DNA from 2 places in the Pseudomonas sp. ABC1 genome. Region 2 is predicted to be linked to the other one. Evidence: riboswitches for the same ligand, from Rfam matches in the RefSeq annotation. Region 2 holds a riboswitch; the other holds the start of a gene.
What was found. A riboswitch is a leader RNA that binds a small molecule or an ion and turns the genes downstream of it on or off. The one in region 2 is predicted to bind cobalamin.

Region 1 (3,796 bases), 500 kb from region 2:
AGACGCCCGCACGCAGTTTCAGCCAGTCGAGTGCCTGGAAGGCGGCACCAAGGCTGTAGGTGACGTCATTGAAGCTGCGGGTCTTCTCCTCCAGCAGTGGCATGTGATCGGTGGCCACGGTGGATGAGCGGCCATAGCTGTAGCGGGCGCCGCCACGCAGGGTCAGGCGATCGTCCAGCAGGCGCTGGATCAGCTCGGCATAGAGGGCGGCGGAGAGGTCGTCGGAGTTGATGTCGTAAGGCGCGGCCTGGCTGCTGGTGGAGCCGCTGACCGAGACACGGAAGCGCTCATTGCGCAGCTTGCTCTTCTCCAGGTCGACGCCTAGCAGCAGGTCGGTGCTCGGGCCCAGCAGAATCTGGGGCGTCAGCCTGAGGCCGTAGCCACTGAGCTTGCGCTCGATGTTGTCCTTGCTGAAGCCGGCGGCGCCGCTGCTCTGGCGTTCCGAGCCCCAGTGCAGGTCGTCGACGTCGCGGAAGGCATAGGCCTGGGCCGCCCAGTTCATCCAGTCGCCGACGCGCGCGGTCCAGTTGGCCTCGATGGACTGGTTGTAGCGGTTGTCGTAGTTGTTGTAGTCCCACTGCGAACCCCGGAAGCCGGCATCGTAGATGCCGTCGGAGCGCAGGGTCAGCTCGAAGCGCTGGTCGTCGCCGGCGTCGTAGCCGAGGGCGAGCAGGCCGCCACGGCGTTTCCAGGCGGTGTTGTGCTGGGTGCCGTCATCGCTGCGGTAGTCGCTGCGGCGCCCGGCATCGAAGCCGATGTAATAGTCCAGCGCGCCGAGCATGCCGCTGCTGTACAGCGAGCCCTGGCCCAGCCCCCAGGAGCCGGCTTGCAGGGTGGCGCCGTTGCCGCTGGTGTTGCGCCCGTCACGGGTGATGATGTTGACCACTCCACCGATGGCCTGGCTGCCGTAGATCACCGATGCCGGGCCGCGGATGATCTCGATGCGCGCCACCTGGGCTGGCGACAGCTTGGAGATGTTCGCCGTACCCGAGCGGCGGCCGTTGACCAGTACCGTCACCTGGCTGCGGTAATCGCGGCCCTGGCCGTCGGTGGAGCCGCCACGGATGTTGATCGAGGTCTGCCCCGGCGTCCATTCGCTGAAGAAGCCGACGGCATTCTCGGCCAGCAGGTCGGTGAGGCTGCGTGCCGACGAGCGCTCGATCTGTTCGCTGTCGATGACCTGGACCGTGGAGGTGGTGTCCCTGAGGGACTCATTGGCGCGCGGCGCGCTGATCAGCGATGAGTCCATCTGCAGGATGCCGGGGCTGCTGTCCGCCACGGCAATGCCTGCCATGCCGAACAGCAGAGGCAGGCTGCCAAGGGTGATACGTGTGTAAGGCATGTGGTGTCCTCTGTCTTCGAGTCGCGTGGTCAGGCGTGCCAGATCAGCGTGGCGGCACATTTGGGGGCGCTGGCCAGCCAGCCGCCGGGAACTTCCTGCAAGTGTTCGCGCAGGTGGGCGTGCAAGTGCCGCAGGCGCTGTTTGTCCAGGGGGCCGAGCTTTTCCTGGAAATGCGCCAGGGCATCGTCGTAGTGGGGAAAGACGGTCGAAAAGCGCCAGTGGGTGAAGTGAATGGCGTCCGGACGCAGCCGTTCGCCGAGGTCGTCCAGCACCAGCAGGTGGCCGGGGGTGGTGTCGCTGCCGTGCAGAGAGGCGGGCAGGAAGCCGGACAGGCAATAGGTGCGCGGGCCTTCCTGGGCCGGCACGTTCCAGGCCAGGGCTCGGCGTGCCAGGGGGCGGACATGTTCGAGAAGGTGGCGTGCCTGGCCGTCCGCCACCGGGATATTGGCGCACAGCACCACCTCGGCGGGCGCCAGCGAAAGACGGGGGATGTCTTGCCACAGGCTGTCATGCAGGCGCAGCTCGATACCTGGCGTTCGGGCTGCGAGAGCGCTGATGCAGGTGCGCATGTAGGCGTTGGGTTCCAGGGCTGTCCAGCGTCCGCTGTCTTGCAGCAGTGCCTGGCCGAGCAGGCCGGAACCTGCGCCGATGTCGAGCAGGTCGCCACAGTGCCCCAACGTCTGGCGCAGGGCTGTACCTACCGTGGACAGGTAGTCGGACGCCGCCAGGTGTTCGGCATAGAAGGCGGCCTCGCGGTCACTCCAGACCGAGGTGGCAGGCGGCGCAGCAGGGGATGGCGTGGGCATCGTGATTCCAGTTGCACAGGATGGGGCCTGGCAGCCGGGCAGGGGATGTGCGCAAGGGTGGGCGGTGCGGGGAATGGCCTGCCCATCGGTCTGCGCCCGCCCACCGCGGGTTGCCGTTCGTTGGAATCAGGCCGGTCTCCGGGCTTGCGAGGGGCATGGAACATTCACCTTCCCATGCCGGCTGGCACAGTGGTCTGTCGAATGTTTCGCTCGCTTACCGTTGCGGGGGCAGCGCCGGACTGGTCAATGCAGATGACGCACCGGCTTCCCGTTTAACCCCATGCCGCAAGACATGGGACACCTGAAACAGTCGGGCATCTGAACATCGCCGGCCGGTTACGTCAATCGGTTGTGCCAGGCCGGATCTGAAAGCAGAAAGGCCACTTCCGCAAGGACGGAAGTGGCCTTTTAACTGGTACCCGAGGCCGGACTCGAACCGGCACGCCTTGCAGCGGGGGATTTTCTTACCACTTCGACTTTCGCCGCCGTCGCGTCCGTTGGAACGCTGCGTTCGTGGTCTGGAGCACGCCTTCACCCTAGCCATCATTCAGCCGTAGGTGCCCGCCGTCTGCTCTCTACACCTTCCCGGTCGCGGGACCGGGCTTGGCTCGGCGTTGGCTCGGATACCGTGATATCCAGGGCGTTCGCCGAGTTTGACGGGCTTCACCTCAGGGGTTTCCCCTTGAGGGCTCAAATGTTCAAGTCCCCTGTGTCTACCATTTCACCACTCGGGCAAGCGGTTGCAACATCCGGCGGCCTTCCGTTCTCGAAACTTCATTCGGGAACGTGTTGCATTCTCGGCCGGATCGTCGCGGCGCAGGACTATAACCACAGGGTAGGGCTTGCGCAAGCGAACCATGGCGGTGCGTCCGTTCGATCATGCCGGAGCGCTGCCCGGAACGGAGGCGCCAGGCAAGGGGGGAAGTGGTCGTCCGGACACAACCTTGGTATGCATTGCAATGGTTGAGCAATGCAGTAGGCTGTGCCGACCGTTACAAAATAATAAAGAGCGTTACATGAGCCCGGACATCAGCTTGCAGCGCAAATTTGTTTCTCCGGAAATCATTTTCGGTGCCGGTTGCCGCCACAGCGTGGGCAATTGCGCGGCCAATTTCGGCGCGCGCAAGGTGTTCCTAGTGTCCGACCCCGGCGTCGTCGCGGCGGGCTGGGTGGCGGACGTACAGGCCAGCCTGGAGCGGCAGAACATCGCCCATTGCCTGTTCACCGATGTTTCACCCAACCCGCGTACCCATGAAGTCATGCATGGCAGCGAGGTGTATCGCAGCGAAGGGTGCGACGCCATCGTCGCGGTCGGTGGCGGCAGCCCGATGGATTGCGCCAAGGGTATCGGCATCGCCGTCGCCCATGGGCGGCCGATCACCGAGTTTGAAGGTGTGGACACGCTGCGTGTGCCCAGTCCGCCGCTCATCCTCATCCCGACCACGGCGGGCACCTCGGCGGACGTGTCGCAGTTCGTGATCATCTCCAACCAGCAAGAGCAGATGAAGTTCTCCATCGTCAGCAAGGCCGCGGTGCCCGATGTGTCGCTGATCGATCCGGAAACCACGCTCAGCATGGACCCGTTCCTGGCCGCCTGTACCGGGATCGACGCGTTGGTGCATGCCATCGAGGCATTCGTTTCCACCGG
Region 2 (3,796 bases):
GCCAGTGGCTCAGCCCGGCGTAACCGTAATAGAGGCACAGCACAGCACCCAGACTGGCACTGCTGCTGACGCCGAGCAGGCCAGGCTCGGCCAGCGGATTGCGCAGCAAGCCCTGCAACGCCGCCCCTGCCGTGCCCAGCGACATACCGACCAGGATCGCCAGCAACACCCTGGGCAAGCGGATTTCATGCACGATAATCCACTGCTGTACCGCAAGGTCGCGCAAGTCGTCACTGGCCGGCTGCCATTGCAGCAGCGCCCGCAGCACTTCGCCTGGCGTCAGGGCCACGGAGCCGATGCTCAGCGACAACAGGAACAACACGACCAGTATCAGCAGCAGGATGGGATTCACCAGCCGGTTCATGGGTGCAGCACTCCCGTATCGACCAGTGCATCCAGTTGCCCGGCCAGTTGCTCCGCAGCCGTCACCAGTTGCCCATCGCTGCAGCCCCAGCGGTTATCGGCGATGGTGATCGAAGGGGTATGACGCAACAGTTGCTGCAACCGAGGATGGCGCCAGTAGGATGACTTGGCATGACCCTGGTCGATCAGCATATCCGCTTTCACCAGCACATCCGGCGGAGCACCGAGCAGGCGCTCCAGCGGGTAATGCCCCCAGCCTCGTGCCGGGAAGGCGTTCTCCGCGCCAAGGGCCTGGAACACCGTATCGACATAGGTTTCGTACCCGGCACTGCCGCCATTGGGGCGCAGGTATAGCAAGCGGAATGGCCGCTCACGTGCCTGTAACCGTTGCAGGCGCGCCTGCCAATCGGCCACGTGCGCTTGCCCGGCTGCTTCCCGGTCCATGCGCCGTGCGACCAGTAGCGTGGTGTCGAATATCTGCTGCCAGGTGGTCGGGTACGGCACCGCCAGTACCTCGATGCCATGGCGCTGGAACAGCTCGCGCGGGTTCTGCGCCAGCCAGCGGCGCGAGGCCAGCACCAGGTCCGGACGCAGCGCGATAATCTCCTCGGACGTGGCCTGATTCGCCGGGTACTGGCGTGCCTGCCCAGGCATGGACGACACCCGCGCATCCTGGCTCTTGGCCGACACTGACAACAGTTGACCGGGCGCGGCCAGCCCCAGTGCCAGGTAATCCGCGCACAGGTTGGTCGACACTACGCGAGGCAGCGCCATGGCGCCCTGGACGACCAGCAGCGACAGCACAACCCCCGCCCCGTAGGCGCGGGCTTGCCCGCGAAGCCGTTGCGGCCCCCTACGAAAGCGCAAAAACATCAGAAATCGACGCCAGCCTGGCCTTTCACCCCAGCGTTGTAGGCATGCTTGACGTCACGAATTTCGCTCACCGTATCAGCCAGCTCGACCAGCTCCGGCTTGGCTGCTCGCCCGGTGACGATCACGCTCTGGTGCGCGGGCCGCTCGCGCAGGGCTTGCAACACTTCGTCCAGCACCAGGTAGTTGTACTTGAGCATATAGGTCAGTTCGTCGAGCACCACAAGGTTCAGACTGGCATCGGCGAGCATGGCCCGCGCATGGGCCCAGGCTTCGTCAGCGGCGGCCTTGTCCTTGTCCCAGTCCTGGGTGTTCCAGGTGAAACCGGTGGCCATCGCGTGGTAACGCACTTGTGGTGCGTGCTGTTGCAGATAGATGACTTCGCCGGACGCGTGGGTGCCCTTGATGAACTGAACCACCCCGGCCTGCTGGCCATGCCCCAGCGCCCGGTACAGGGTGCCGAAGGCCGAAGTGCTCTTGCCCTTGCCGTTACCGGTGATGAGGATCAGGATGCCACGCTCGATCTGCGCCTTGTCGATACCGGCATCGACCACGGCCTTCTTGCGCTTCATGCGCTCGGCATGGTTCTGCTTCTTCTGTTCGTCGATCATCGCTCGCCACTCCGCAAAGGGGCCGGATGGACGCACACAGGCAAGCACGAAAAGGCCTGGCAGCGGCAACCACCCTCACCCCGGGGTCATACCTGGTCATAACAGGCCGGTCTTCTGGCTCGCCGTCGCTCGCATACCGCGCCTTCCCGGAGCGAACCCCAGTGGCGTATCACGGCAGCGTCAGGCTTACAGCAGCGGGGGCTGCGCCGGACTCGGCATGCGCTGGGCACGACTCACCGGACTTCCCGTTTCAGCCCTGCCATGGAGATGGCGCGGGCACCTGTTCGAGGTGTGGCAGGTTAGCAGCAAAACAGTGGAAAGCCGATAGCGGGAGGGCTCGGGTGGAGCGAATCCAGATCTATACTTTTCCGCCAGGCCCAGGCGGCAGGTGCCGACCGTACCAGGGGCGCCGGGGTATACGCTTGGACAGGCGCTCCACTTCCAGCTCGTCGGAGTGGATGATCCGCAGCGCGAGCTTCATGGTCTCGATATCCAACTCCCCGCCGCCACCACCATTGCCTTGTAGCCAGGCACCGCAACCGGCCTGCTGCGGCCCGAGCCAGGGCCGCGCGAGCTCGACCCAACGCCCAGGGGCGAACCAGGGCACGCCATCGACCAGGGTGCGCACCACTTCACCGGGGTGTGCTTGCTCATGGGCCAGGAACCAGTCGTCGATACGGTCGTCGATCCAGCCATGGAACGCCCAGAACACTGGATTGACATGGGACGAGAAGGCATCGCCAAGGAAATCATTGTCCTCGCGGAACCAGCGCTCGGAGAAGTCGACAGGGTTGCGCGCATAGGGCATCGGCAGGCCGCTGTTAGGATCGCGCGCCAGGGAAGCCCAGCACATATGCAGCCAGTCATGGATACCCAGCTCGATACGCGAACCCAACTCTCCCAGACACAGAGTGCTCAAGTACTCAGGGTTCTGGTACTGCGCCTCCCACAGCTGGAAATTACCGAAATACCCCTCGCTGCTCTTGATACCGAGCAGCCAGGCATTGAAGCCAGCATCACCGGGAATCTCCCAGAACGGCGGCGTCGAATAGCCATCGTGGTTTTCCACATAGTCGATGAATGCCTGCACACCATGGCCGATATAGGGCCGTGGCGGCGGCAGACTGGGCCAGGAAAGCAACGGTTGCATGGCACGTGCCTTCAGCACCATATCCCGGTGCATGAACAGGAAGTCCTCGCCCGAGCCGTTGCGGTGGCGCTCCTTGCCCCGCGCATCCCGCTCCTGGCCTTCCGGCCCTGGCTGCCAACCCAGGCTCCGTACCCCACGCCGCTGCGTTTCGTCCAGATGCCGCCAACGATCGCGGGCGGCGTGCCAGAGCTGGTGAAACAACCGATGCCCAGGTGAAATCAGCCAGGCCTTGAGCTCAGGCCGGTAGGGAAGTCGTTCGCGGGCTAGCACGAAAGGGCGGCGCACCGCGACGAAGCGTGCTTGCCGTGTGGAAAAACCGTGCTGCTGTCCTTGCGTACTCAAAGCGCCGCTGATCGTCGCCTGGCCACCACCACTGCTCCAGTCGCCCCAGATTTCATCGAAGATCGCCTGGCAGTCATAGGCATGGCCGGCATGGTCCGTCAGCTTCCAACGCAGGTTGGGAACCTTGCTTGCATCCAGTTCGCCGAACACCTGCAGGTTGCCCTTATCGAAGGGCCGCCGGCCCAGCACACCGCGCACCGCACGCCCACCCGGACCGATGTCCAGCAACAGTTCGAGGTGATCGAGCGCCAGCCCGGGAAAGTCCCCCTGCCCGTCGAGCAAGCGGAAATCCCAGATACCGACCAATCGCTCGCCAAGCAGCACTTCCGCCTGAGGCACCGGAATGATTTCCGGCTCTTCTCTCAACTCGGCCGCTTCCTTTTCCTGATGGCTACGGTAGGCACTACGCGCTGCCACCAACGCCCCGCCTGCGACCCCAGCCGCCGCCAACCCTGCCACG

Region 1: linked by a shared signal. The riboswitch ahead of HW090_RS02550 (class I SAM-dependent methyltransferase) and the one ahead of cobO (cob(I)yrinic acid a,c-diamide adenosyltransferase) in region 2 are both predicted to bind cobalamin.

The regions. Positions count from the first base shown of each region.
Region 1 is NZ_CP058349.1:632,564-636,359, reverse strand. It holds gene HW090_RS02555 (TonB-dependent receptor) at 1-1,342, opposite strand, end outside; gene HW090_RS02550 (class I SAM-dependent methyltransferase) at 1,372-2,148, opposite strand; cobalamin riboswitch at 2,260-2,468, opposite strand; gene ercA (alcohol dehydrogenase-like regulatory protein ErcA) at 3,165-3,796, shown strand, end outside.
Region 2 is NZ_CP058349.1:129,308-133,103, reverse strand. It holds gene HW090_RS00410 (iron ABC transporter permease) at 1-364, opposite strand, end outside; gene HW090_RS00405 (ABC transporter substrate-binding protein) at 361-1,236, opposite strand; gene cobO (cob(I)yrinic acid a,c-diamide adenosyltransferase) at 1,236-1,844, opposite strand; cobalamin riboswitch at 1,931-2,143, opposite strand; gene HW090_RS00395 (PvdJ/PvdD/PvdP-like protein) at 2,203-3,796, opposite strand, start outside.